One region of the Paenibacillus sp. FSL P2-0322 genome, then DNA from elsewhere that is predicted to be linked to it. Evidence: predicted binding sites of a transcription regulator. Region 1 holds the regulator's gene; the other holds the start of a gene.
The links. The regulator LexA, encoded in region 1, represses DNA repair genes until DNA is damaged. The targets are predictions, from matches to a motif close to CGAACATATGTTCG.
Positions count from the first base shown of each region.

Region 1 (15,306 bases):
CATTGTGTAACACGATTGCGCTTTCAATTGAAGGACGAAGGATTGTCCAAAACGGAATGGCTGCGACAGGAATGATTAAAGGATTCAATGAACTGTTTTTGTCTTTCGGTTGGATTACTGAAACATCTGGGACGTATCAATTGTCTTGATCTACTTCATTGGTTTTAAAGATCCAACAGAAACAATGTCAACAAATATGGGCGACAAACAAGAACCCATTCCCAACATAAGTCAATTGAATGACCAACCATTTGAAATTGTTAGTCCGATGACCGGTACTGTTGTTAGACTCCAAGATATTAAAGACGAGACTTTTGCAGGGGAACATATGGGTAAAGGAATAGCCATCCGCCCCACGAATGAACGTGTCGTTTCCCCAGTGAACGGCATTGTACAAACGATTTACCGTACTAAACATGCCATTGGTCTCATTAGTGATGACGGGGTAGAAATACTCATTCATATCGGACAAGATACGGTTCAGTTAAAAGGTCAGCATTTCAATGCATTTGTTAAGGATGGTGATCGTGTTCAGGTCGGTGATGTCATTGTAGGGACCAAAAATGACATGGTTAATGAAAAAGAACATTTAATCAAAGTATATGTATAAAAAATAGGGAGGTACGTGGAAATGTTTAATGAAATCACTAAATTCCCGGATAATTTTCTGTGGGGTGGAGCTACAGCTGCGAATCAAATTGAGGGAGCTTACCTGGCTGATGGTAAGGGACTGACGACCATTGATTTGATGCCGACGGGGCCCAAACGTAATCAGGTTTCGACTGGCAACTTAAATTCATTTGTACCCGAGGAAGGCGAGTTTTATCCTTCACATGAAGCTATCGATTTTTATCATCGTTATAAAGAGGATATCGCGCTTTTTGCTGAAATGGGTTTCAAATCATTTCGATGTCGATCTCCTGGGCCCGTATCTTTCCCAATGGTGACGATATAACTCCAAATGAAGCAGGATTGCAATTTTACGATGACGTGTTTGATGAACTTCTGAAGTACAATATTGAGCCTGTCGTTACGATTTGTCACTTTGATTTACCCGTGAACTTGGCGAAAACGTATGGCGGCTGGAAAAACCGAATCATGATTAAACTATTTGAAAAATACTCTAAAACACTGTTTGAACGCTATAAAAATAAAGTGAAATACTGGATGACATTCAATGAAATTAATATGTTATTGCATCTTCCTTATACAGGAGCGGGCATTATTTTTGAAGAAGGCGAGGACAAACAACAAGTTCTGTATCAAGCAGCGCATCATGAACTGGTTGCAAGTGCACTAGCAGTCAAGGCTTGTCATGAAATTATTCCTAACGCCATGATGGGATGTATGTTGGCGGCTGGAAATGTGTATCCATACAGTAGCAATCCGGAAGATTACTGGGAAGTAATGAAAATGGAGCGTGATTCATACTTCTTGATTGATGTGCAGTCCAAAGGGGAGTATCCCGGTTATGCCAAACGCTTTTTCATCGAGAATGGAATTCAGCTACAGCTTGAGTCTGAAGATTTGGAGATTTTGAAGACATATACTGTGGATTACATCGGTTTCAGCTATTATTCGAGCCGTTGTACCAGTGCTAATCCTGAAATTCTGAAAAATTTTACGGATAGGAATGTGTTTGGTTCCGTAATCAATCCTTACTTGGAAACTTCCGAGTGGGGATGGACGATTGATCCAAAAGGCATGCGTATTACCTGCAACCAGTTGCATGAAAGGTACAACAAACCATTGTTTATCGTTGAGAACGGACTTGGTGCGCAAGATACTCTTATGGACAACGATACCATTGAAGACGATTACCGCATCTCGTATTTGGATCTTCACTTTGCAGAGATTGCTGAAGCAATAAAAGATGGGGTTGATATTATAGGGTACACAAGTTGGGGGCCGATTGATCTTGTGAGTAACGGTACCGGCGAAATGAAGAAGCGGTATGGTTACATCTATGTGGACAAAAACAATGACGGTTCTGGCACGCTTAGAAGAATTAGAAAGAAAAGTTTTCATTGGTACAAAGACGTCATTGCGAGTAATGGAACAAAGTACTTTCAGAAATAATCACTTTATCTGTAATGGACCGCATAATCTTAAATTTTTGAAACTGCTGCAAATTGAAAGGGCATCAGACACTGATGCCCTTTTCTTTAGTTAGGGTGAAAAATATTGTTTATTGAATTTTTTTGTATATATCACCAAGTTTAGTGGCTTTGGTGTAATACAACCGTTGGGTGAGGATTTGATAGATATTGTGGACTACGGGCGCAGTTGGAGAAGATTACACCGGAGTTAATTAAGATTAACGGATCTTATTTCTTTCGTGAGCAGTTTGAATTTAGAGTGGACGCGAAAAAGGAGACTTAATCAAATGTGTATTTTTCATGTCAGACAAAGCTCCCCTTACTTTGACAGTCATTAAGCTGTATGTTTATTAATGAGTATTAAAAGAAGGAGAGGACAAAAAAATGAGAATGAAATTAGGAAGGAAAGCTACTTTATGTTTTTCCACAATCGCTCTCTTGTTTTCAGTTATTGCTCCGTTGTCAGCTTCTGCAGATGCAGCAACTGTAACGCTTGACACTTACAAAAATTTCACAAATCAAGAAATAGTTTTATCACAATCAGTAATATTTAAAGATGACACGGCATATACAGATGTATCAGTTACAGGGAAAAGAGTGAAATTTTCAATTAATGGTTTGGAAAATCCTTTTAATGCTAATTATTATAATCGTTTGGTCTGGACAAGTGATGAAAATACACCGAGTATAGAAAATACGTTATCAGTAAAAATTGCACCAAAAACAGGGAGTCTTTACGGTTCCAGTAGCTATGAGAACCTTTCTCTGATAAAACAAAAGATCAACTCTGATTCAAAAGTATATGGATGGATTCAATTAGAATCAAAAGAGTGGGCTAAAGCAGGATCAGCTATAATTAAATATTAAAAAATCCTTAACGTTTGAGGTAAGTGAATGCTCAAATAAAACAGAAATCTCTGCTAACCACAACTGGTCGGCAGAGATTTTTCGTTGACCAGTTTGAATTAGAGTAGATGTGAAAGGCTCAACCAGGTACTGGCTGAGTCTTTTTTATACCCAATAAAAAATAAATATGAAAATATTTAGATTATATTTAAAGATCAGCAAGTTTATGTTTAGACAGGTTTTTAAGAATGATTTATATTGGTAATAGTTCAATATATTGCTAGGAAGAGATCGAGTGATAAGTAAAATTAAAGCATTATGGAGCATTTTAATTGTAGTGATAGTGTTCTTGAATATGTCAGCTTTAGAGGTAAAAGCAGAAGCTGAAAGCGATGAATGGTCGATTAAAACGACTATGGAAAATCCTAAGGTGGTAAGTGCTGTTTCTGAATTGAATGGCAAGATATTTATTTTCGGTGGTTCTTCAGAATCAAACCCATATAAGGATGTTCAAATTTATGATCCGAAAAATAATATATGGGCCTCAGGAAGTAGCATGCCTACGGCTCGTTCTACAGCAACTTCCGTTGTTTATAGAAATGATATTTATGTTATTGGTGGCTATACAGGTAATGCCTTTAGCTGGACAGGAGGCTCCTCAGTAAATAATGTTGAAGTTTACAATACCCAGACAGATACATGGAGTGTTAGGAAAGCTATGCCGCAGGCTGGCTTTAGGTTCGTTGACAAGTGTTTTGTATAAGGGAAAGATTTATGTGTTTGGTGGGATGACAACAAATACGCGTTCAGTTGCTACTGTCCAAGTATATGATCCGGCTTCCGACAGCTGTTCAACGAAGAAACCTATGCCGAATACACTTCATGGTTCCTCTGCAGTTGTACATAAGGACAAAATCTATCTTGTAGCAGGTAGACATATTGATAATAATTCAAATGTCTCACTAAACACATTTCTTGAATGTGATCCTGATAACGATAACTGGTCAACTAAACCCAATCTTTTGACAGCACGTGGAGGGGCCCAAGCTGTCATTTATTCCAATAAAATATTTGCTATTGCTGGAAAAACTGAAGCAGGTGGACGTAGTTATGAACTTAATACAGTAGAATCCTTTGATTTTGAACAGAATAACTGGTCTCCTGAGGCTAGCTTAAAGCAAGCCAGAAGTGGGGCAGGGGCTATAACATTAGGTGGACAAATTTACGTTATTGGAGGAAGTCAGAGTACATTGGCAAATTCTCCGGTTAATACTATAGAGATATTCGGGAAGATTGACGGTTCCACACCTGAGCCGGCACCAACTCCCGAACCAACTGATCCATCTCTACCAACTGGGGACCGTGCAATTCTGGTGGTTACTATGACAACTGGTTTGGAAAAGGAGTTTGACCTAAGCATGAAAGAGGTCAATGACTTTATCTCATGGTATGAGGGCAAGCAGGCTGGTTCTGGATCGGCTTCATACGCCATTAATAAACACGATAATAATAAAGGTCCATTCAGCAGCCGAAAGGATTACATGCTATATGATCGTATCCTAACATTTGAAGTAAGTGAATATTCTAAATAAATTTAAAAGCTCTGCTAACCTTAATTGGTCGGTAGAGCTTTTAACTGTTCACGCCTCTTATAATGTATCAAGGTATTCTTTCTGGGATTTGATATAATCTTCCACACCATCATGATAGGTAAATCTACCGCCATTTTTATCAATAATCCAGTTGATCTTCTCGTCATTTAACAAGACTCCATACATGCAGTGATGAAGCAGTTCAATTTGTTTTTCATCCCTAATTCGGATCAAGTGTTTTTCTTGTTCGTCAATGAGGTACCATTTCGTTTCTGTTTCATCTACATCTAGATCTACATCCGCATCCACATACAGTATTGATACCGACAAGGGGAATGGCCAGTCAAACCAATGTTCTCGCTTGTCTTCTCTATAACCTTCAAATGCCATGGTTATTTCCTCCTACTTGGATAATTTCCTGATTAGTTAAATGTAACTAACGTGCTGCGATTGTACGCTTTATTGAACACTGTTTTTTGGGAACTCGCAGCTATCCTCAGCCTTTGGCATCTTGGCACCAATGGGGTGAATGACCTGCCGTTTGAGGTTGGCACGAACTGCGATGCGTCTGTTTAGGCTGGGTTAATGGGGGGGAGGTCCGAACTTTATTGTAAATCCCTCATTTGCTCAATTTGTAAAGGCAATGCTGGTTCAAGGGAGAATTTTCGGCAGTAGCCCCTTTTGACAATGGACGAGTAGGCTTTTAGGAATACACACATTAAATTTACTGCTGTTCTTGTCTTATCCTATTGGCTCAGGAATATCGCCCCCATATTCTTTCCATGGCTTTACGTGCGCCATCGTAAACTTCTGCAAAAGTTTAGTGTAACTTTGGCAACCGTCTATTCCGCTATTGTTGTTGCATAATAGTTGTGTCCACTTTCGTCGTTCATTGTTCTGATCTGTATAGTATACGGAAACGCCGGGTAACAAAAAAGTTGAACGCTTTGTTACCTGATATCGAACGCTACTCCAATACTCTACAATAATTCTGCTGAGCGAAGACGGGTGCCCAACATGATGGAACTGGAGATAAAGACAGGTAGCAGTGTAGTGGACATAAAGGCGCGCGGTTGCTGGCTTTGGGAAGAAGGGGACAACAAGAGCGATATGCGCTCTATATTGTAATCATAGAGGGCTGGGATGGTGACCAAAAGATCATTACATTTTCCTCGTCTGGAAATAGGCATTATACGTTATTAAACCTCCAATGATCTGGAGTTTATTTTTTGTACTCAGAATATAATTTGTGCATAACACATCAGGAGCCTACATACATGTCAAAAAGACTCGAAGGTAATGGATTATGGGAAAGCAGCTGCATCTTCATACTGGAACATAAGGAAGCGTATCTAAAGCTCATGAAAGACCGTCAAGGGCGCGGCAAGCCAGAGTTGGATGATCAGGAAGTGCAGCTAATCGAACAAGCGCTAATAGATTCCTACAACTCACGTACGGCTGTCACGCGGTGAGGATGATTTTAGCTGGATTAAGTTGGAGGATATTATTTCTGCAAGTACATAAAAGGCCCTAGGTAACCGGGTCTTTTTTACGTCCTTTACCAAGTTAAAATATGTTTACTATTTAATATTTTTCGTATATATTAATATTTGGAAATTATTTTTTCATAAATTTTTCCTGCGAAAATAGATTGAATTAATAGAGGAGATTATCTCAATGAGCATTTCATTAAGAATAGAACGTAAATCCGGTGGTGAACCAATCGAGTTTATAAAAGGTGAGATCACTGGCTTTACTTATAAGAATAATAGTTCCATAAACCTTTCAGCTAAGTCTACAAACTTGGCTCATTCGCTACATATTCGAAGCAAAATTCCGCTTCATTCGCTTCCTTCAGTTATATACAATGCGGATAATTCCAACATGCTGTACACATGGGCAAACGCAGAATATAAACCTGATAGTGAGGACTACTATCGAAAATGTAACATCCAAGTCGTGAGAAATGAAAACGCGATCCGTGATATTACGTTTACACACGCTTATGTAGATAAGTATCAAGAACAAATTGATACCAGCAAAGAGATTCTTGAGTTTGAACTTGTTTTAAAACAAAAAGAAGATCAATTGGGAAAAATTCAGTACACTCCTCAGTTAGAACTTAAGGAAACAAGAGAACAGGATCAGCCTGATGTCTCGCAAAAAATACTAGAAGGCGCATATAGTAAGAATATGTTAGTGTATGCAGGAAATAATACTTTTCCGTTTGAAAATCCTATGGTAGAACTAGAAAAGACTTGGGTACGAGGCGTAGAGAAGGTAAAAGATTCGACAGACACTGTAATACATTTTCCTGATCGTAAAGCATTTACATTAGTAGCTGTTCCTATAGCTCGAAAGAAGTACGGGGACATCACAGCCAATTTACTTCAACATTCCCTTGATTACAAACCAGGACATTTACACTTTAATGAGTGGTCGTATGAGGCGCAGCAAATTAAAAAATCCAAAGAACATAATATGTATGTAATTGATAAAGCAGTACAAAAAGCTAACGACAAAAAAGTTAAAAGTTTTTCAAGTGAGGGGTCTATTGCAATTGAAAGTGACAGAGATTTGTATAACGCTTTTCACAAAATGAAGTACAAAATAGATGGAACATATGTAAAAGGACAATGGGAAATTACTACAATATATTATGATAAATATAATTTTGAATATAATTTTAAACAAATGTTTACTGGGGACAACAAGCTCGGTTGGGCTGCGGCCAACCTAACAAATTTAATGGAATCATGGGGAACACTCAATGAGTATACATCTTATGTTACAGTAACTGATACAAAAAAGGCTTGGAAGTGAGGTGTGAAGTGCAGATGAAGCGCAGATACATCTACATTTTGATCTCTCTACTAGTTATAGCTACTACTTTAATTTTTCTGGCAAATTCTGGAGACGACACAATCAGGAAGTACCCATATGGCAAAGATACGTTAGAGTTTTTTGGAGATGGGACTTTTCAGATTTACAGAGGAGGAGGAGCCGGTGAGCCTCCAATACTATACACTCATCAAATTGAAGCTCCAAATTCAGTGATTGATAACGTTCTGTCTTATAAAATAGAAAAAAATATCGTATACGTGGTTGGTGAAAAAGGCTTCATTAAATTGGATTCAAGTACCAACACGTACGAGCAAAAGAAACGGATTTCCGACTTTACTTCCAAAGATAGAGAAATATTCAATAAATTAATAGAAAAATAGAAGTTATCATAGCAAATGTGTTAGAAAGGGAGCTTTAATTTGTTCACTAAGGTTAAGTTAATATGCGCTTTAGTTGAGTAATTGTTATGTAAGTATTCTAAATTTATAAAGAATGGTTAACCACCAGTGGTGATTTTATGATTATTAAAATTGAAGGTCACTTTTTTCAAAATTTGATTACTGGTCACCAATGCACACAAGAAGAACTATATCAAAAGTATATACAAGCAAAAATGATAACTCTTAATATTAGAGATTTACCTGATATATTTTGTCGACTTCATAATTTTAATCGATTGCGTTTTGAAGATGACACAGAGGTTGGTTATGTGATTGATACAGATACAGACAGGATATACAGACCGATATATTGATGTTTAAAGCGATTTATCCGAAAGAGATCTTCCTATCTCCTTAAATTACAAGTAATGAAGGACTCACATAACTGGCTGACAGAACAAAAAATAGATACATAATAAGGAGAGGTCTTATAGCGGTGGGAAAATATACTTGTCCTTGCTGTGGTTACAAAACCTTAAACGATGAACCGCCTGGAACCTATGATATTTGTGAAATTTGTTTTTGGGAAGATGATGGTATTCAGTTTGCAGATCCTGATTATGATGGTGGGGCAAACATAGTATCTTTAAGACAGGGCCAGCAAAATTATAAAGTATTTGGCGCTTGCGAAGAAAAATGCATAGAGTTTGTGAGAAAAGCCTCAGATAAAGATATACGCGATACGAACTGGGAACCCTATAACTAACTGAAACGTTAGTTCTACTTGCCATCTAATGTTAAGAGGAATTTTCTTGAAGTTTTTGAAGGAGCAAATATAGATATGTGGGGTGGCACTGGAACGCGCCGAAGGGTTTAATCGATTAGCCAGGCAAAGAGTGGTACAAGGGCTTCTTCGGGGATTCCACCACAAAAACGGCCTTTTTTATCGTTGGGGATAAGATCAAAGTAACAAGCCAAGGTACTTGGAACTGGACAGAACGTTTAATATCGTAAGGCGAGTAGCTTGACCTTACATAAATTCTTTTGAAATATCACCAAACCGTTGCATAATCCGAAAGAATGGGTGATACCCTACTGGCATGCGCTGACGGGATGTTTATTGTTTTGGAATATAGTAGAATTCATTAATTGAGTCTTGAGGAGTGAAAAATATATACTCGAAGCCATAACTCAATGCAATTAAATTGAATTAAGGCAGATATAAAGAAGGACTCTATCAGCTAAATGCTGTAGGAGTCCTTCTTGTTGTTCTTTAGTTGTGGCAATAGTAAAAGTTCTTCATCAGTGGCACCTTGCTGGGTACGCTGGTAAAGTGTTTTTATTTTCCTAGAAGTCCATCCCATAAACAAGACCTCGCATAGCCTGTGGAGTAAACAAAGGAGGCGTTACGTGTGAGAGGAATAGAAAGAGGTTACGAAGAGACGGCCGGGAAGATTTGGACATCGATAGCTGCTGTCTTGGCACTCTTCATATTGTTGGTAATCATCTTGAAATTAATTCTTTTATAAAGATTATTAGGCTCTACCGGTTTATCTGGGTGTGAGCCTTTGTTTTGTTTACCTGCATGCCCTATCACTGAACGTATTTATACATATATTAAGGTGAACGACAAATAAAGGAGGTTTAAGACATGGGTGCATATGAAGGTGCAGGTGGCGGCGGTGTATGGACTTCTACAGCGGCAATTTTAGTGCTCTTTATTCTCTTAGTTATCATCACTAAATCACTTTGGGTTTAATTCGTGAAAAGAACTGTTGGATAATACCACTTCACTCATGGATGGCAAATAGTTGAACTCAATGAGCGCATAAGCTATTTGGCAATAGCTACAGTATTCGCTTCTCTTTTGGCGAATACTTGGTGGATTTCCTGCCATAATAGATTTGCGCTTATTGTATTTTGTAAGAAGGGGAATGTTTCATTGAATGGGTACAATCCTTCCTAATACCTAAATTTAATCTCAGATAGGGCTTTATTAGTTTGCAACAATAACTGGTATGAGTCTTTTATTTGCGATAATACGCACGATACTTTGACACATCTTTCAGTATAGTATTTAGAAGATTTATTATACTTTGGAGGTATCCTATGATAAGAGAATTGGCTTGAGGGTTAATTGCTTTCACTGGCGGCTATTGGGGATGAGATTATTGTGAAAATACAAGAGAGTAATGTAACTGTTGATCATAAGTACAAATTGGTAAAGTAGAATACCGAACTGTTCGCAGCTACGCTAAGTCAGGTAGATGGAAATAATAATCCAATATTCGAAAATGTACATGATCAACTTAAAAGTATTGAGACTAAAAGAGACATGCTAAATCGAAAAAATTAGGTGTTGTGATTTGATGCTTGAATTCTTTTTAAAGCTATGATTTTCTTAGTAGATTCAATATATTTTTCCAGCGGCCATTTCTTAGCTTTTGTTTATATAGCAAAATTACATAACATTTTCCCATTAGTGAGTTTATTCTTAAAATTGATTCTTGAGATGGGGTTATAATTACGGCGATACAATTTTAGTAGGATTATTCATCCAAAACTAAAAGACTCTATCCAAATATCGACAGAGTCTTTTGTATGAATATTTGTTTTAGGATGGAAAAAGTGTTTCGGAATCTGCGGAACCGCCGTCACCAAGCCAACGGTTAGGACCTGCAAATGAGAAAGTTTTCCCGTTTCCAGATATTTTGACATTAGCGATTTTCCAACCTGGTTTATACCCAGATCCATCAGTTCTAATAGTAATTTTTCTGATGTCACCTAGGTTACTAGTGCTGATTCTTGTTGTATCGGAATCTCCTTGTTCAAAGCTACCATTGAGTGTAGCGGTAGCATAATCTCCATTAGAACCATACAGAGTTATAGAGATGTTCGAGTCTGTTCCAGCATCTTTGAGATTGGCCGTATTTACAGTAACGACATATTCAACATTAGCAAAAGGCGTAACAGACTCTATACTTCTATTTGAGTCTTGTAATGAACTATAAGTGTCACTTGTGACCTGATCTGCAAAAGAAGGTGCAGCAAAAGCTACAGATGAGATAAGCATTGCTACTGATGCTAGTAAAGATACTTTTTTCATTAAATTGTTACCACCTTTCTAGTATTTGTATTTAATGTTATACATGTGTAATGTATTTGTATATAGTTCATTGGTTGTGAAGAGAAATTTTTTTCTTGTCTTTGTTTGTTGTATTTTATCTTTATGTGTCGGATATTAGCTTTCTAATAATCATGTAAGGAGATGATTATTTAGAGAAGGATTTTTAGCGCTTATCCAGAATGAATTGTCGAGGTGACCAACATGAATCATACATATGAAGAGTTGATCGAATATCGAATTGTTTTCAGCTGCATTAAGTCAGATAAGAGCATCTGTAGTCCATCCGTTGAGTAGGATATGATGGAGCTTGTGGAATACGGTGGTGGGCAAGTGGGGCCTTATAAAATTTAAAAATAAAAAATTGAGCAAACAATGCAGCAGCGTACAAACCCTGGACGGATTTACAGCCAGAATACTTAAGTGAAAAAAGCTGAAACAAGTTTGAGGGCTATAGGTGTGGTCAGTTGTACACAAAGTATTTGAGTCAAGAATGCTGCTGCTTTGACTGGGTACTATTTCGCTTCTGTTTTAACCAGTGGAAGCATAGTTGAATATGTCGATGGTATTTAAAAGGAAGGCAACTGAATTTAGCAGTTCTATGGAATTTAGGAGTTGGTGTATCGTTTAACACAAAAAAAGCAGGAAGAATTCTTCCCGCTTTTGCTTGAAAACGATTATTAGCGTCTGCGTTGTCTATCATTTACGCTAAACAGATTAACAGCCAGTGCGTTACCTCTTGCACGCGCAATGGCTCTTTGAGTGGAACGGATGTTTGATCTTCTTCTTCTCAAATCACGTCTGCAATGTCTTCTGCTCATATTATCACCTCCCTTCAAAGAAATGAAGGTACGGTTAAATCTTAGTGGCGTTTATGCTTACGCTTGGCAATTTTGATATTCAAGGCATTGGTTGCTAGTGCATTTCCGCTTCCTGTTTTAGCAGCTGCGGCTTGAAAGACTTTAACGACCAGATATCTGTTTTTCCCGATGCGATGCTTATACGTTTTAACTCTATTTCTGATCATCTGCATATCTCCTTTGCTTAGTTCTGCTATATACATATGTCAATTGTGATAGTAATGTATCAGCATAAATCTATTAAAAGCAAAAAGAAGCTAGTACCTATATTCCTAATGGTTAATAAAAAAACTCATGCGAACCTGTCTTCGCCTTTTCAACTTTACGTTGCAGGAGAATGTTATAGGCAGGTCGGCATGAGTCTAATAGTGTAGATAAAGATAATAGGCAGTTAGTATGAAAATTATTTACTATTAAGAGTGTTAAGTTTTTTCTCGTAGTACGCCTCTTGAGCAAGAATATGATTCAGTTGTTCAGAGAGCTGTTTATATTCTTGGCTGTCTTCTGGATAATTATTTCTTTCGAAAATTACAGCTTCGAGTTGCTTTTCTAAATACCTGAAATGGATAAGTATTTGTATATACTTAATACGGTCGTAGGTTGTTATGTGGGAGTTCTCTTTTGCATACAAATGATCCATTGTTGGAACTACACAGCTTATGGCGATAAATATCACAACAAACGCTGAAATTATAATTTTTTTCATTTAATTCCTCCTACAGAGCTATAAGTAATTAATATACCATATTTATCTAAAATAAAGAAAGATCTATTAGTTTTGCCCATGACAGTATAGCTGCTCAAGGTCAGTGGGGAATTATTTGAGATGAGGAGGCTGATTTTTAGTAGAAAAAATAGGGATAGGTTGCTGAAATGAAAAAAAAGTTGTGAGATACATAATAAACATAATAGCAATATAAAACCGGCTTGCCCTAGGCAGCCGGTTTTATATTAGTGGATAGAATAACGGGGCAGAAAGAACGAGAAATCAGTGGAAGTCCCGGAAGAGTCCTACAACCTTGCCCAAAATGCTGACGTGTGTCAGGCGAAGCGGTTCAAAGGCTGGATTTTCAGGTTGAAGCCGGATATGATCCTTTTCTTTGTAGAAGGTTTTAACTGTAGCTTCGTCTTCATCTGTCATAGCTACAACAATATCACCATTATCAGCGGTCTGCTGCTGACGTACGATTACATAGTCTCCGTTAGCAATACCAGCTTCAATCATGCTTTCGCCTACAACAGATAACATGAATATTTTATCCTCACCAACAAAGTGTTGGGGAAGAGGAAAGTAATCTTCAATATTTTCTGTCGCCGTAATAGGAAGGCCAGCAGTTACTTTGCCGACGACGGGGACACGACTAATGGAGTAATTAATCAAGTTGCTGTTATCCGATTCGTCTTGACCGAGTAACTCAATAGCCCGTGGTTTTGTAGGATCGCGGCGAATGAGTCCTTTTTTCTCTAAACGATCCAAATGACCATGAACCGTAGAACTGGAGGCTAATCCGACAGCCTCGCCTATTTCGCGTACAGAAGGGGGGTATCCCTTTAGACGCACTTCATTGCGGATAAATTCAAGAATGGCCTGCTGGCGGCTCGAAATCTTAGACATACCGTATCAACCCCATTTAGTAACGTTTGGGAAAATTATAGCATAGAACCTCCGTTCGTACAAACATAAGTTCTAAATAATCCCTAAAAATAATTACGAACTTTTGTTCTCTTTTCTATTGAACAAAACAAATGTTCGTGTTATATTGTGAAAACATAAGAACAAACGTTTGGAGGACACAGCCAATGATGAAATATAGCACTTATCAAAGTATTTTTCCGATGAATTTAGAAAATTTACAGGAGACTCGAAAAGAGGGTAGGGCACGTTTTATGCAGATTATTACCAATACTCTTTTACTTAAGCTTCTTATTATAGTGATTGTTGCTTGGATTGCAGGGGCAGGTGTACTTACAGTTTTCGCGGCACCTTCAGCTTCCAAGGAAGAAGTGACTAAACTGACCGTACAACCTGGGGATACGTTGTGGGAGATTGCCGCAAATCATAAACCGGAACGAATGGATACACGGGTATATATAGAAGGAATTGTGCGGATTAACGGTTTGGAGGATCGGGGAGTGCAAGTAGGTCAGGTACTCAAGCTTCCTAACTTCTGATCTTTAGACTATTAGAGCTTGTCAGGGAGCGTAATACGGGAGCCTTGACAAGCTCTTTTCTACATGTCAAAGTGTATTATATCTTTGCTTTTATGGAGGGGACACAATTTGGATATAGACAGCTTGGTACAGCGCATTAATGAATTAGCGCGCAAAGCAAAATCCGAGGGTTTGACGGAAGAGGAAGCCACAGAGCGCGCCAATCTACGGGAAATTTATTTAGGTAACATTCGCCGTAATTTTCGGCAGCAGCTTGAGACGATTGAATTTGTGGACGATGATACATCGAAAGGAAATGACGGGCTGAAGCATTAATGTTGTTAAAGTGCCCAAGCCTGCAATTTGCCTTTTGTTTTAGGTACCTTTTATGGTATCTATATAGATCAGCTTTGAGGCAATTGTTTTAATGTAATATATCTGGGAAGGAATTGAGAGATGGCCCGATCATTTGAAAGAAAAGTACGCAAAAACACAGCGCATTTAAATAAATCGCGCAAAAAGCAAGGCATTCAAACCATTAGCGGCGCAGGTTCTACAATGGATATTTTCCGTGGCCGTAACATTACTGTGCCAATTATGCTGGCTGGTCTTTCTGTATTGTACATGCTTATGAGTTACTTTTTGACTAAGACCGGTATGCGAGGGATGGATTGGCTTGTATTCGGCCTGTACTTGATGCTGGCTGTTATCTTTTTCATCCGTCGTCCTTATTTGAAAGTGGGAAAGGATACTCTCTATATGCTGAAAGGTGGTAGAAAACGTCCAATGACGGCAGGGGACATGAAAGCCATCAAGATTGAAAAGGGTTACGTAACCGTTGAAAGAAAAGGTAAGGGTGGTAATTTTATTTTCACAAAATCATTAGGTCGCTATGACACGGATGCCATTGCAGAGCGACTTGAGAAGTTTGCGCTATCCAATCAGATACAGGTAGACAAGAAATAACTGATTTAGCCTGTAGCTCTGTAACAAAGGCCGTATGATGTTATTTCATATAACATGCTGCGGCCGCTTGCTTAATATGGGCACACATAACGATTCAAATGCTTAATCAAGCAAATAGGCGTACATATACTGTGGAAAGAGAGTGGATAATTCAGATGACGATTCAGGCGGTAATGTTTGATCTTGATGATACCCTTTTGTGGGATGAACGTAGTGTAGAAGAGGCATTTGATGCAGCGTGTCAAACAGGCTCCCGTGAAGCAGGCGTTGATCCAAAAACTCTGGAGGAAGCCGTACGTAAGGAAGCACGCGCTTTGTATGAATCCTATGAAACCTTTAGTTTTACTCAAATGATCGGCATTAATCCGTTTGAAGGATTGTGGGCGAATTTTACAGCAGGTGAGCAACCTGAATTCCGCCAATTGGAACAGTTGGCCCCTGTTT
Region 1 is NZ_CP150243.1:3,335,514-3,350,819, reverse strand. Features, by position in the region: gene MKY24_RS14560 (PTS transporter subunit EIIB) at 1-75, shown strand, start outside; gene MKY24_RS14555 (PTS glucose transporter subunit IIA) at 197-610, shown strand; partial or broken gene MKY24_RS14550 (6-phospho-beta-glucosidase) at 632-2,079, shown strand; gene MKY24_RS14545 (hypothetical protein) at 2,484-2,966, shown strand; gene MKY24_RS14540 (kelch repeat-containing protein) at 3,241-3,708, shown strand; gene MKY24_RS14535 (hypothetical protein) at 3,734-4,537, shown strand; gene MKY24_RS14530 (hypothetical protein) at 4,595-4,927, opposite strand; partial or broken gene MKY24_RS14525 (YolD-like family protein) at 5,815-6,061, shown strand; gene MKY24_RS14520 (hypothetical protein) at 6,215-7,360, shown strand; gene MKY24_RS14515 (hypothetical protein) at 7,375-7,761, shown strand; gene MKY24_RS14510 (hypothetical protein) at 7,899-8,135, shown strand; gene MKY24_RS14505 (CPCC family cysteine-rich protein) at 8,258-8,527, shown strand; gene MKY24_RS14500 (hypothetical protein) at 9,183-9,290, shown strand; gene MKY24_RS14495 (hypothetical protein) at 9,413-9,520, shown strand; gene MKY24_RS14490 (PLAT/LH2 domain-containing protein) at 10,376-10,867, opposite strand; gene MKY24_RS14485 (hypothetical protein) at 11,566-11,706, opposite strand; gene MKY24_RS14480 (hypothetical protein) at 11,748-11,912, opposite strand; gene MKY24_RS14475 (hypothetical protein) at 12,149-12,451, opposite strand; gene lexA (transcriptional repressor LexA) at 12,734-13,360, opposite strand; gene MKY24_RS14465 (LysM peptidoglycan-binding domain-containing protein) at 13,549-13,917, shown strand; gene MKY24_RS14460 (DUF896 domain-containing protein) at 14,026-14,232, shown strand; gene MKY24_RS14455 (hypothetical protein) at 14,353-14,862, shown strand; gene MKY24_RS14450 (HAD family hydrolase) at 15,018-15,306, shown strand, end outside.

Region 2 (15,306 bases), 740 kb from region 1:
ATAATACGCTCTACGAGCACCGCTGTTTTACCAGACCCTGCCGCTGCCGCGACCAGCATGTTGTTACCAGATTCCGAAATTGCACGCCACTGGTCATCGCTCCACATACTGCCTTCCGGCTTCGGCATGCCTTTAGTGTTTGACGTGCCTATCATTGGTCCATTCCTCCTTTCCCTTCCTGTGTATGACCCAGCAGATTCCAGATCTGATCCTTACCGGGTTTACCCCATTGATTGTAGCCACTACCGTCCAGACTGTCGTCAAATTGACAAACAGGCTTAAAAGAACAGAAGGTACAAGCCGTCTCTTGCTGGATACGATAAGGTTCAATGGCCACATCGCCCTCTGTCATCCGTGTGCCAATCGTCCGAATATTATGACGTACCGAAGCTAGCAGGCTGTCCCACTGTTCCGGCGAAGCAACCGAAGCACTGCTATAAAAACTGCCGTCTGCTTTTACCGCAACAGGTAAAATAGAGGAATATCCCTTGTCCAATGCTGTATCCATTTGCCCAACTACATCCCGATCCGCGAGCAATAATCCCTTCATCTTAAAACGTTTTAAAAGCTCCTGACGGGCCTGTTCTGCGCTAAGACCGTTAGGCGACTGCAACATCGGATTGTGGACGTGAAAATACAGTGTACCCGCTGGATAAGCTGTCTCGCCCAACCATTCCTCCGCCGCATTCAGCAGCACATCCAGGTAGGTGAGCATCTGCAAGGACAGGCCATAGTACACTTCATGCAGCTTGAGATCCTTTTGGCTAGATTTGTAATCGATGACACGCAAAAGTAACCCCTTTTCTCCCTCTGCCACATCTACACGGTCAATCCGTCCGACAATTTCCATCACAACGCCGTTATCTAACCGGAAGCTTAACGGAGGAAGCTGCTGACCCGGCCCAAAGTCCAACTCCAGCCCAATCGGCTCAAAGCTACCTCTTCGCGCATGTTCACCTAAAATCAACGAGGCACGGCTCACGATGTCTTTCAATTTACGCAAAATGTAGCCATACCGCTTGGAACTCATTAAAATCTCGCCTTGCAGACGAGGAGCCAAACGCTCCACTGTACTTTCCGCCTCTTGGCGGCATTCCTCCGTGCTGAGACTGCCCCAGCTGACATTGCGTTTACGCAAATTGATCGCCATCTCTCCAAGCGCTGCATGGAATAATTGTCCGATATCCGGGGCCTTCAGGCGATACATTTGACGTTCCTTCAAACGAAGACCGTGAGAGGCAAAGTGCGAAAATGGACATGCCACAAAACGTTCCATACGAGATACGCTGGTACGCAGCTTGCTGCCGTACAGACGGCGGCTCGTTTCCTTCTGCATTTCGGCATGGTTCTCGTAAAAAAGTGAGGTCAACAGCTGACGCAGCTTGTCCTTCTCACGCCCTTGCTGGCTTGCGTACCAGTTATATACCTCCCACCAAGGGGATAAAATGTCACCGCCACGCCGCCAATGCCGTAATTGCGCAATGAGCTGCGGTAAAGCCTCGGACGGATGAGAAGCATACTCCCATTGCGTCGTCCAAGCATCCCCAGGCAAAGGGTATCCAGCCAGTGGACGCTCGTCCAGACTAGGAAACAGGTGCCGCACATGTCGTACTAACTCAGACGGCAGCAACGACTTCCCTTCTTCATCAGTCACTGCATAGCTCATCCACAGGCTTTTACCGGCTGAAGTAAGGGCCGTATAAGCGAGAAAACGTTCGTCCAACAGACGTCTTGTCATATCCGGCGCCAGCTCTACGCCTCGTTCGTTTAATGCCGTACGCTCCTGCTCATTCAGCACACCGTCCTCATGGAACACAGCCGGCATCACACCTTCGTTCATACCTAGTACAAAGGCATGTTGAATACCGGACACACGTGTACGGTCCGTGTTTCCGACTAGAACCTGATCCAGAGCTGGCGGAACAAGTCCCATACGGAACTCAGCCAATCCCGTTTCCAGCACACCCGCAAACAAAGAGGTATCCAGCCTCTCATCACCCATCATTTCGACAATTTGATCCAGTAGTTCAAGCACCGCATCCCATACTTGACGATGCTCCTTCGCCTGCTCAGGTTTTCCTGCTTCCTCTGCCTGATGAATGAAGGCGTCCAGCTTGTGGCCGATTTCTGCATCCTCCAGTAACAGATATACCGCTTCACACTTCTCAAGTGCAGTTCGTGCCTTGCCGACACGTTTCTCAAACGCACGTAAAGGCGTCACGATCACATCCCGGCACAGTTCCATCAAATCCAACGTTTCATCCCGTTGACGGCTCCGTTCCTGCTCCTCCAGCTCCAGTGACAAGCTGGGCACAGCCTGCCACGGGCGACCGTCTGTCCAACGGCTGCCTTGTATTCCGCAGGCTAGTACATAGTTTTCCAAACGGTCCATCTCCTCACGACTTACCCGACCATCCAGCGGCAGGAGAAGGTCTGTTTTGACCGCACGGAATACATCCTCATATCGCCAACGACGCTGCACGATATCCAGCGAAGCCCGAATCAATTCCACTAAGGGATGATGCAAAACACTTCTCCGCTGATCCAGAAATACTGGAACCTCATATTGTTTGAATATCGGTTCCACCCATGGCTCATAATCTTCAATATGACGTACAAACAGGGCCATCTCCCGATAACGAGCGCCCTCATCTCGGGCCAGACGACGCATTTCGCGTACAGCCCCTTCCAGCTCTGCACGGCGATTAGCCGCAGTGTACAGTTTTATGCCTTCCGGCTGTTCTTCTGTCCACTGCTCTCGTAGCTGCTGCAGCCGCATCCATTGTTCCTGATTCCGTAACCCTGTACGATGTTCAAAGTTAGCCTCCAAATACGCCAACGCCGGACGCTCCTTAAATCTCGGCAGCGGATCAGGGCGCAGTAATTGTGTCTGCGTCTCTATCATCAGCTCGTCTGCCATTCCTTTGAGCTTTACATACGTAGCCGCTGAGGGATGAAACAAATCCAGCTCATGCGGAAGCTGTCCGCTCTCGTAGCTGCGGTTGCAAGTCAGCGCCACCGTCAACGAAGAAGCGTGCAGCATAAGCTGCTCCACCACCTTGTATTCATGTGGTGTAAACCTGCGGTAGCCATCCATCCAAATATCTGCCCCACGCACAAGGGAAGACTCAGCAATCTGTTCTGCCAGCATGCGCAGCGTATCTTCACCGTCAATATATTTAAGCGTCAGCTCTCGTTCAAAATCCTCATAGATTAGACTGATATCTTTGAGCTTGCCGCGCAAAATCGGAGTTGACTCTCCAGCAGCGTTCATTCGCTCCAGTTGCTCCGGTACAGACCGAGTATCATTTCCATACTGCTTTAGCTCCGTAAACAATGTATTCAACCGATCCACAAAGCCGAGCTGGTCTCCCGAATCCTTAAACAAACTCAGTTCATCCTTGCGACGACGAATAATTTTATATAAAAGCATCTTCTTGCCTTCTTCCGTTACAGGCACCAGTGCTGAACCCCCGGTTTCCTGCATAACTAAATAGGCAAGACGATGAAATCCCATCACTTGGGCGCGCACCGACCCCTGAATACCGTTTCCGGATTCTGTAAGTAACGCATGCTCAGAAGCAAATGACGATTGCTCCGGTACAAGTAACAGCATAGGCTTACCTAGCGGCTCCTCGCGTAACATAGACGTCATTTCATTGCGGATTAACGTACTTTTACCACTCCCAGAGCGGCCAATCAACAAGCGAACCGACATGATGCGGCCTCCTTTCCAACGAACAACATTCTATTAAACAGTATAGCATATCAGGCAAGGGAGAAAAGAACGTACGTTTGCCATGTTGTAGCAATTCTTCCTCCCTCTAAAAAAACAAATCAGTCCCGCAGATTGGCTTGGTGCATGCCTTCTCTACAGGACTGATTTATACCTAAACGAGTCTATTTTACCTATTTAATCACCAAAAAGGCGATTGACTTTGACCTTGTATGAAACCTACAGCTGTGTCCGGCTGCGCACCTCAAAGATGGCGAATTTCAAGTAATGGCCTTCCTCCACACCCAAAATTTGAGGATGGTCTTTACCAGCCGCTCTCCAGTCTACCAGACGAAGGATTTTGCCGGCATCTGCCGCCGCTTCCTTAATGGTATCTAAAAACAACTCTGGCCGCATATGGAACGAGCAGCTCGCAGTCACCAGATAGCCGCCCTCATTAACCAGCTTCATCCCGTGCAGGTTGATATCTTTATATCCACGTGTAGCTCCTTTGACAGCGTTCTTCGTTTTGGCAAAGGCTGGCGGATCAAGAATGACCACGTCAAAGGTGCGTCCGCCACCTGCTGTCAGCGGCTTGGATGTATCTCCTTTGCCCCCGGCTCGTGCATTGCGTTCCTCTACACCTTTCACTTGATTGCGCAAATATTGAAAAGCATCGTCGACGACAAACTCAACGCGTTCCTCAAAACCGTTCAGCTTGACATTATCCCGCGCACTTTCAATCGCATGCTCTGAAATATCAAGACAAGTTACTTTTTTAGCACCATGTTTACATGCATTGAGCGTAAAGCTTCCCGTGTGCGAAAAACATTCCAATACGGTTGCGCCATCCCAGAATGGGAATTCAACAACCTTACCACTTTTATTCACTGGCTTCATGACCGTTGTGCCCGCATCCCCTGAGTCTGCAGCTACTTCTTGTAGCGTAATTCCACTACGTGCTCCCCAACCTGTCATCAACGGTGCTATGGCCGCACGATTTTCACGCTGGTCAAAGAAATAACCCGTCTTCTGGCCCTCTACGATATCAACCTTGATTTGCAGGCCATTTTCCGTCACTACCACATGACGCGGGCAATCACCGTACAAAGGACCCTTCGTTTGTTCCAATCCTTCCAGCTCACGGATGGATACATCACTTCGCTCATATATACCAACAGGACCCACTACTTCAACGAGCGCATCCCTGATTTCTTCCCTGCGCCGATCCATGCCAAGCGTTAACAACTGCACGACTAACACATCACCAAATCGATCTACAATCAGTCCAGGCAAAAAATCAGCCTCGCCGTACACCAACCGATAAGCGTTTCCCCCGGTCACAAAACGTTCGCGGTGCTCCAGACATTTGCGAAAGCGTTGGGCAAAAAAGTTTTGATCCATTGCTTCCAGCGGCTCGTAGGACATCACACGCACTGTAATTTGTGAAGCTGGATTATAGTAACCTGTCGCCAAATAACGCCCCTGATGGTTAACGATACTGACCAAATCGCCTGCCTCTGGGTCCCCTTCGATCTTGGCTATTTCGTTTTTAAACACCCAAGGGTGTGCGTGCTCCAGCCTTTTTTTACGGCTGCGTTCTAATATTACTGAAGGCAAAATCCTTCACTCCCATTCTTGGATTACTCAAAGTCCTTAATATCGTTCCGTAAAAAAGAGCTCAGCCATGCTTGTCATGGCTGTCCCCGACAGATCATAGGCTGTTACATAAGTATTTTTACCTAGAAAAGGGGGCTATGCCCGTGTTTATACATGTTATACTCCCACTGTGCGGCGGGCTGTTTATTTTTTTGGGCGGGATGAAGCTGATGGAAGCAGCCCTCCGGCATTTAGCCGGCCCCTTCCTCACCCGCTGGCTGAACCGCGCCACAGTTTCCCCTTGGCGGGGCATGCTGTTCAGCTCAGGCATTACGGCCCTGCTGCAAAGCAGCACCGCCGTAACGGTGCTGACGATCGGACTGGTTAACGCCGGGCTGTTGACCTACGGCCGCACGCTCGGCATCATTCTCGGCACCAATATCGGCACCTGCCTGACCACCGAGCTGATGGGGCTCCAGCTTGGCATGCTGGCTGTTCCGCTGCTCTGCGGCTCATTGCTATGCTGGAGCACTGCCGTCCTGTGGGGTGAAGCTGTCCCCAATCGCCAGTATGCGTCCGCCGGAGCTTCACCCGGCTCCAATGGGCTTAGCCGTCCGCAGGCTGTACAATATATCAGCCTCGTCTTTGCTGGATTTTCGCTGATTCTGGCAGGTATCCGCGTGATGCAAACGGTCGGCCCCTGGATTGAGCAGGCCGGACTATTCCGCTGGTTTCTTGATCACGCTGCGGCCAACATGTGGTGGGCCTTCGCTGCTGGAGCCTGTCTGACCGCGCTGGTTCACAGTAGCGCAGCCGTCATTGGCATGGCGATTAGCCTTGCCGCTGCGGGAGCCTTGCCAGCCGATGTGGGGATCGCCATCGTCATCGGCTCCAATGTAGGCACCTGCGTAACCGCCCTCATTGCCGCTGTTGGCGGCAGCGTGTCCGGCAAATTTGTAGCCTGGTCCCACGTGCTGCTGAACGTAGGCGGAGCCTTGCTCTTTATGCCGTTGATCCCTGGTCTGGAGATGGCCGCTGCCTGGATATCTACCGAGCCCGGAGCCAAGGTAGCCCATGCCCAAACTCTGTTTAACGTTATTAGCTCTCTGCTGGTCTTGCCTCTCTGCTATCTACCTGTGTGGACGCGTTTAGAGGATCGTATATCTCCCCACAGAATCAAACATTAATTCCTAGCATGGACAGCGCCTTGCTTAAAATGACATCATTATTGTCATATCCACCCTGGCGCTGGAGACGCCATGCTTCCTCAGGCGTATGCCACGCAACTCCTTTAATTTCTTCGATCTGTGCCTGTAAATCCCCATCCAGTGCCTCTACGAGATAATAATGTACTTCTTTATCTACTTCCCCAAATTCTGGATGCTGATACGTATAAGCAATCATATCTACATGCTGGATAATCCGCCCGTTCAACCCTGTTTCCTCGCGAATTTCACGTAAAGCCGTCTGTTCGATTGTTTCTCCCAACTCCATTTTCCCTTTAGCCAAGGATACCTTGCCATATCGGTCAGTAATGAGCTGAATTTCAAGCTGCTCCCCCTGTTTGCGAAACACAACGCCGCCTGCGGAAATTTCCTTTTTTGCTGCCATCCTGCAATCTCCCTTCCTTGCGCAACAAGGATTCCGTCCTCTCTGTAAGGAAAGGCGAAATCCTTGTTTGCCATCTCTATTGCCTGTTCAGGCTTTTTTTGTTCTTACAGAGCTGTTTGCAGCCCATTCTCTAGTACGCGGACCAATTGGCCTTCACTTTCATTAATGCCTGCCTTCGTCAGCTTCACGCGGCATACCTTGCCAACCAGATCCTCAGTACCTTCAAACGCCAGTTGAATATAATTGTCACTATATCCATGGAGTATGCCGCTATCTTCGGTCCCTTTCGGCGCAACTTCCGGAATGACCTCCAGCACCTGACCTACAAACTTCTCAGCATACGCCAGTTGCATCTGCTCTGACAGTTGTATCAGCTCATGCACTCGTGCATTTTTCACGTCTTCGTCCACCTGATCCTCCATACGCGCCGCAGGAGTTCCACTGCGCTTGGAGTACGGGAACACGTGCATTTCCGAAAAACCAATTTTTTTCATCAGCTCATAGCCATTGCGGAACATTTCATCCGTCTCCCCAGGGAATCCGACAATCACGTCCGTTGTAATCGCTACATCTGGCATTGCTTTGCGAATCATAAGCATTTTGTTATAAAACTCTTCTGTCGTGTACTTGCGACGCATCCGTTTCAATACAGTGTCATCCCCCGCCTGAAGCGGTATGTGAAAATGACGAACCAGCTTGGTAGAACGGTTCAGCACATCAAGCATTTTTTCATCAATCTGGCTGGCTTCAATCGAACTGATACGGATACGCTCCAGCCCTTCCACCTTCTCCAGATCCCACAGCAGATCAGATAGGTCATAATTATCCATGTCATCACCATAACCGCCAGTATGGATACCTGTGAGTACAATTTCCTTGTAGCCTGCGTGTACCAGTTGGCGCGCCTGTGCAATAATGCTCGCAGCGTCACGACTGCGGGATAGACCCCGCGACCACGGAATGATGCAGAAGGTACAGAAGTTATTGCACCCATCCTGAATTTTCAAAAAGGCCCGAGTATGATTAGCAAAATCAGGCACATCCATTTCCTCAAATACACGCGTTTTCATAATATTGCGCACGGCGTTCACCGGTTGACGCGTCCCTTGAATTTCCTGCACGAACGGAATGATTTTGTCCCGATCTTGAGTCCCGATAACGAGATCAACGCCAGGAATATCCATAATTTCGGCAGGAGAAGTCTGGGCGTAACAGCCCGTCACTGCCACAATGGCATCTGGATTCCGGCGAATCGCGCGGCGAATGATCTGACGACTCTTTTTATCACCGGTATTCGTAACGGTACATGTATTGATAAGATAGACATCAGCAGTCTGCTCATCAAAGTCCACCTGTTCATAACCTTCATTTTTAAACAGCTGCCAGATCGCTTCTGTATCATAAAAGTTTACCTTACAGCCCAATGTGTAAAATGCCACTGACGGCATATTAAACCCCTCCCATTTCTCCTGTCTCATATAAAATGCATGCCAATGCAGCCATTCCTGCGGTCTCCGCACGCAAAATACGTCTTCCCAGTCCTGTAGACTGTGCCCCGGCCTGCTCGGCCTCCAGGCTTTCCGCTTCAGTAAAGCCGCCTTCCGGGCCTACCACCAGCAGAACACGCGGCATGTCCGTCGACGCCCATTGTCCTGCCAAAGGCTGGATTACATCCCGTAGCTGTTTACCCTGCTCTTTTTCATAACAATAACATATCAAATCATACCCAGCAAAAGAAGCCAGAAGTTCTTTCCACGTCATGGGCGCGCTAATTTCTGGAATCCGGTTACGGTGGCTTTGTTCAGCCGCTTCCTTTACAATCTTGCGCCAACGCTCCAGTCGCTTGCCTTCTTTTTTGGCATCATACTGCACGACCGTACGCTCGGACAAAAACGGTACAAACCCGGTTGCTCCGATTTCTGTACATTTTTGCATCACCGTCTCCATCTTGTCTCCTTTAGGAAGACTCTGAGCGATAGTGACCTGCACATGCGGTTCAGAGGTCATCTTCAGCGGCTCAATAATCGTCGCCGTAACATGATCCTGCTCAATCGTATCCAATGCAACCAGCGCTTCCCTAGATATCCCGTCACTAACTATAATTTTGTCACCACTACGGCCCCGCATGACTTTAGCGATATGTCGCGCGTCCTCACCCGCAACAATCACGTGATCTTCTAGAAATTGCTCTGCCGGAATAAAATAACGCTGCATTCTCTCTCACACCTATTCCTGGATTTTGCAAAATCCTCATTCTAAAAATAACTGTTATCCACTAACGTTCCGTACAAAATCCGAATAAATCACCAAGCAACATCATATCATCTTTTGCGCCTGTATGACCAGTCTGTTCCCTCTTCCATTCAGGTTATACCTACCTATTCTCGTAAAAAAAGGAGCCCTTAGGCTCCAAACAATCCAGTGATATAAAAAGAGAACTGCAAAAACTGTATATAAATCATCTGGGCCAGCGTGTAAAGAGGTTCAATTGTTACAGCTCGAACCTGCGGAATGACCAGGATAAGCAGAAAAATAAAGATCGACCACTGTTCAAATTGCTGAAGTTTACGGCGTACAGGAGTGGGGGCCACATCTTCCACAATCCGGTATCCATCCAGTGGAGGCAGTGGGATCAAATTAAAGATAAACAAAAATAGATTTAAATTGATCAGAGCATTGATAAACAAATAGATTGCTTGAGCTACCCGTTGGTTCTCCATCCCCGGCAATACTTGAAAATGAAGGAGCACGGCATAGATCAAAGTAGTAACAAATGCAAGCAGCAGATTGCTCAGCGGACCCGCAGCCGATACGATAATGCCCATGAGGCGCGGACGGCTAAAATTGTCACGATTAACCGGAACTGGCTTGGCCCAGCCAAAGCCTCCGATCAACAGCAGCAGCGTACCCAGTAGGTCAATATGCACTGCCGGATTTAAAGTCACGCGCCCAAGTAGCTTGGCCGTAGGGTCACCAAATTTATTGGCATAATACGCATGTGCAAACTCATGAACCGTGAACGATATGATCACAGCCAGTAAATAAAAGGGAAGAACATTTAAATTTACACGAAAAATATTTTGTAAAAAATCCATACTTACCTCTTTCTCGCCACAAACGCCAGCCAATCTTCATCCCGGCTTATTTCGGCAATCTCAAAGCCAGCTGCTTTCAAAGCAGTTTCGACAACCTCTTCTTTGTTCTTCCAAATCCCTGAAGCAATATAAATACCACCTGGTTCCAGGGCTTTATATACATCATCAATGAACAGCAGAATAATCTCTGCCAATATATTAGCTACCACTAGCTTGACCGGTAACTGGATACCCAGTGTTGGATCGCTTGCATTAAGCACGGATAGCAAATCACTTTCTTTAATGGTAATGCGTTCCTCCAGTCCGTTCAAACGCGTATTTTCCCGCGCACTGGATACTGCCACCGGGTCCAAATCCAAGGCAAGTACATGCTTCGCTCCCAGCTTTACAGCTCCAATGGCCAAAATACCGGAACCCGTGCCGACATCAATAACTTCTTCTCCACCCTTAATCACAGACTCCAGCGTTCTCAGACAAAGGGATGTCGTAGGATGCGTTCCGGTCCCAAAGGCCATACCAGGGTCCAGCTCAATGATTTTTTCCTCTTCACTCGCAGGCTCATAGTCTTCCCAAGTGGGTTTAATCGTCAGACGGTCCGACACACGCAAAGGCTTGAAATATTGCTTCCAAGCATTTGCCCAGTCATCCTCATCAACTGTTTTCAGCTCATACTGAACCTCACCAGGATCAATATCGAAAGTTCTCAATTCTTCGACGCGCGGCTCAATCTGCGAACGAATACGATCCATGTCCACTTCTTCGGCAAAATAGCCTTTGATGATCGCTTGTCCTTCAGGTATGTCGTTCAAAGGCCGATCATACCACTGTCCATAGGACGTATCCCGCGGCTTGTTGAGCGAACCGGATTCTTCAATGGAAACCCCTCCTGCACCTGCTTCGTGCAGAAAATTCGAAATCATTTCGATGGCTTCTTCGGTTGTATGTATTGTAATTTCATTCCACAACATGGTTTTCATTTCCTCCTCATTTCACATGCATACATTACATTGTACTATATACATGCACAGGAGTTCAAAAAAGCTAATATTATCGAAGTTCAAAATATTTTTTGTAGAGCTTGTATATATTGTCCACTCTTTTAGTCCAAGCACCCTTAACTCTAGTACATACAATACAATATACTAGAAAAGGAGTGATTTAGTATGGCAAAGACGGTGTTAGATTATAATGCCAGTGTTATTACACCTATCACTAATGGTATAAATCTTCCTGTTCCGATTTCTCCAGCCGGACTTGGAATTGCTACGACGTCTGTATTTATTGATCCTGCTATTTCTGGAGCTGTCAACAACCGAGTAGAGTTAAAAGCCTCGATTGGACTACGTTTTGTCGGTGCCGGCAACATTAGAGTGCTTGTACGGATTTGGAGAGCCGGCAAGGAAATTTATTACGGACTGGAATCCAATGTCTTCGATAACAATATTATTCTTAATGTCGAAACGGTAGACGTTGCGCCTCTGGGCGTGCAAAACTACCAACTGATTATTGAAAATCAAACGCCTGCGACTACTGCTTTCGTCGCCGGTCCTCTTGTTTTTAGTGCAACAGCATACAGCGGATAATGAATAGAAAGAGGAAAGAACACAAATAAGACGGGCTATCCCACAAATCATCCTTATTAATGGAGATAACCCGTCTTATTAAATTCTACTCATTGTCGATTATGATACGCTGCTGACGACGGTCAGCTACTTCGCTACGCCGGATCGCTTCTAGATCCTCAGCATCTGCCTGATCTGCCGAGAACTCTACATCTTCATTTTTAGCAGATTGCATGCGTTTGATTTTCTCCGTTTTGGTCAGCACTTTATCAAACCGTTTGTTTTTGGACATCGGTCACTACTCCTTCCAAACTTTTCACAGCATTCCACCCGCTTGTTCCACGATGGACATCGCCTGATGATGAATGGATTCATCCACCACAGCAGTCAACAAAATATCACGGCCCGTCGGTCCGCCCTGTCCTCCATCACTCATGCCACTGGCGGACGGATCAGCTGCAGCCAGTATTGCTGGAGTTGCATCTGTAAAGTCCACGCCCTGTGTCAGTGAGGACAAGCTGCTAATCTGTCCTGAAAATACAGGCAATCCGGCGTTGCCAGTAGACTGCCGCGGATACCGGCTAAATCGGTCTATCGACACATCGGCTACCCGGAGAGCTTCCAGTTTTCTAGCGGCTCCCTGTGCTTCCTCAGGACTTTTGAAATACGCCAAAATATTTTTTTCGCCCATCTCAAAATCTCCCTGTGTAGTATTGAGCGCAACTGCTCTTCAAGAGCATAGAGCGTTACGCTTTGTTATATCCTGCTCATTGGCACGATTTTATATTCCCTACGAAGGCTAGACGGATCAGGCGGTATCGAGAACAGCAGGCCAAGACTGTGAACCATAGTTTGTGAAGAATATAACTTTTACGGGTGTAAAGTAGCAGCCGGAGCTTCACCTGACTTGGCCACTCCTGTCTCCCATGCAGCACGAATGACAGCATCCCGTACCTTTTGAACCACCTTCGGATTAAAAACATTCGGTATGATATAAGTTTCACTTAGCTCCTCAGGACAGATCGCATCAGCGATAGCAAGTCCGGCAGCTAGTTTCATTTCCTCATTAATCGTCGTAGCATGGCAATCTAGAGCACCCCGGAAAATTCCCGGGAAGCATAGCACATTGTTAATTTGATTTGGAAAATCGGAGCGGCCAGTAGCAAGCACACGTACATGAGGTGCGGCTACAGCCGGATCAATTTCCGGCTTCGGATTCGCCATGGCGAACACGATAGGATCAGTTGCCATGCTCTGTATATCCTCCACAGTCAGTATATTCGGGCCTGACACACCGATGAATACATCAGCTCCCACAATCACATCGGATAAACTTCCACTTAAATTGTGCGGATTAGTCATGTTCGCATACTCTGTCCAATGCGGGTTACTGTACTCCACGTCACGATGAATAGCTCCCTGTCGATCAACGCCAATCAGATTGCGTACACCTGCCTTAAGCAGCATACGGGAGCAGGCCATACCCGCCGCACCGATCCCTGCAAATACAACTTTGACATCCTCCATTTTTTTGCCACATACCTTTAATGCATTGACCAGACCCGCTAATACAACGACTGCCGTACCATGCTGATCATCATGAAATACTGGAATGTCCAGTTCCTGCTTCAACCGTCTCTCGATTTCAAAACAGCGTGGCGAAGATATATCTTCCAAATTAATGCCGCCAAAGGCAGGAGCAATCATTTTGACAATTTGAACAATTTCATCAGCGTCCTTCGTGTCGAGACAGATCGGGAAGGCGTCAACACCTGCAAATTGTTTGAACAACACTGCTTTACCCTCCATCACAGGCATAGCGGCCTCCGGTCCGATATCTCCTAATCCAAGTACCGCAGTTCCGTCTGATACGACTGCTACTGTATTCTTTTTGATTGTTAATTGATACGCTTTGGCTGGGTCATTGGCGATTTCCATACAGATTTCAGCTACACCCGGCGTATAAACTTTGGACAGCCCCTCCATCGTTTCAATTGGCTTCTTTGGTAAGGTCTCCATTTTGCCACCTGCGTGTAATTCTCTAATTTCATCTATTAAACTGCTCATATTTTTCTCCGTCCTTCCATGTCTCTATTTGGAATGAATCTTAGTCCTGTGTATAAAACTCATCAGCTCCATAATTGGAGTAACAAAGTTGCTAAAATGACCGTGCCTGCCCCTCCAATACGTGTTGCAATTTGCGCAAAAGGCATCAGTTCCATCCGATTGGACGCAGACAGAATGGCTACATCTCCCGTGCCCCCTAATCCACCGCGACAGCTAGTCACTAAAGCAGCTTCTACGGGATACATGTGAATCCATTTTCCTGTGAAGTATCCGGTAACAATCAATGCAACTACAACAGATGCGCAGGTGATGGCATAAGGAACCGTTAAAATCCCAACTACACTATCCAAAGGTACATACAAAATACCCAATCCCACCATCAAGGGCCACGTCAGACTTGCCGTTATACATTTGTACAAGTGAAAAGCTCCCTGCTCCAATGTGTTCGGCATGATCTGAATACACTTAATTAATGCCGCCGCCAGAATCATGAGGATCGGGCCTGGAATATGGAGATACGGCTCCAGCAACTTACCCACAATAAAGAAAGTGCAAGCTAACAGCAGACCTCCTCCCATCAATGGAAAAGAAATCGATTGCTCCAAACTTGCCGGAGCTAACTTATCTGCATCTTTCTCCAGTTTCAATAACCTCCCGTTACCTGAAGTTTTCGGATTTTTCTCTGCTAATCTCTTCAGAACACCCGCACCTATGATTGCAACAATGTTCCCGATAATTGCAGCCGGGATAAACTGGGATACGAATACTGCGGAATCCTTGCCCAGCACCAATCCATACGAAATGGACAACGGTAAAATGCCTTCCCCAATCCCACCGGAGATAATCGGAATGATGATGAAAAAAAATGTATGATAGGCGCTATAGCCAAAAGCCATCCCCACCACCATCCCCACGGCAACAGCTGCAATAGATCCTATAATAATGGGGGCAAAAATTTTGACAATTCCGTTCATCAGCATTTTCCGATCCATGCCAAGAATACTTCCCGTTACTAGACATGCGATGTAGAAGTAAAGAAAATTCGAGGTTTTCATAAGCGTGTGTACAGCACCCATCGCAGATGGACTGAACATATTCCAAAATACCATTAACGATGGAACCATAAGAGATAAAATGGCCGGCCCGCCAATATGCTTAAGCAACGGAAGTTTGGCCCCTAGATCACTGAGAAGTATACCTAAAATCATGATGACGGCAAACCCGCCCAACAGATCGTTCGGAAGTCTTTCAGTAATTGCAGCTGCATAAACAATTAGCGCGATCACGGCATAGAGTGGAAGAGGAATAACCCCCACCTTTACCCTACCCAGCATTCTGATGCCATCTACAAAATTTTTACTCCATCTTTGCCCCTTTTGAATGACAGGCTGATTCGTAGCATTTTCCATAAATCTCCCTCCATAAAGTGAAGAATGATGATCATGTTTCCATTCTACACCTTGGAAAACGCTTTATTTGGTTTTAAAACTAATCATTCACTTTTGTAATTAAAGTAATCAGAAAGAAGATTTAAATAAAACTATTCATGATGCCTTCTGCCTGTGGCAATATTCGGTATTGGTAAACAGGACGCCCTATGGTACCGTATATGGTTTCCATGGAAAGAGCCTCAATCTCTGTCATAAAAGCCAGGTAC
Region 2 is NZ_CP150243.1:4,071,614-4,086,919, forward strand. Features, by position in the region: gene addA (helicase-exonuclease AddAB subunit AddA) at 1-155, opposite strand, end outside; gene addB (helicase-exonuclease AddAB subunit AddB) at 152-3,718, opposite strand; gene MKY24_RS17900 (class I SAM-dependent rRNA methyltransferase) at 3,956-5,335, opposite strand; gene MKY24_RS17905 (Na/Pi symporter) at 5,479-6,501, shown strand; gene MKY24_RS17910 (NUDIX domain-containing protein) at 6,491-6,925, opposite strand; gene mtaB (tRNA (N(6)-L-threonylcarbamoyladenosine(37)-C(2))-methylthiotransferase MtaB) at 7,030-8,373, opposite strand; gene MKY24_RS17920 (16S rRNA (uracil(1498)-N(3))-methyltransferase) at 8,375-9,139, opposite strand; gene MKY24_RS17925 (site-2 protease family protein) at 9,328-10,020, opposite strand; gene prmA (50S ribosomal protein L11 methyltransferase) at 10,023-10,988, opposite strand; gene MKY24_RS17935 (hypothetical protein) at 11,184-11,603, shown strand; gene MKY24_RS17940 (YfhD family protein) at 11,689-11,874, opposite strand; gene MKY24_RS17945 (hypothetical protein) at 11,899-12,273, opposite strand; gene MKY24_RS17950 (malic enzyme-like NAD(P)-binding protein) at 12,453-13,649, opposite strand; gene MKY24_RS17955 (2-hydroxycarboxylate transporter family protein) at 13,712-15,058, opposite strand; gene dcuR (two-component system response regulator DcuR) at 15,180-15,306, opposite strand, start outside.
Region 2: the regulator LexA is predicted to act here: its motif matches at 3,785-3,798, upstream of addB (helicase-exonuclease AddAB subunit AddB).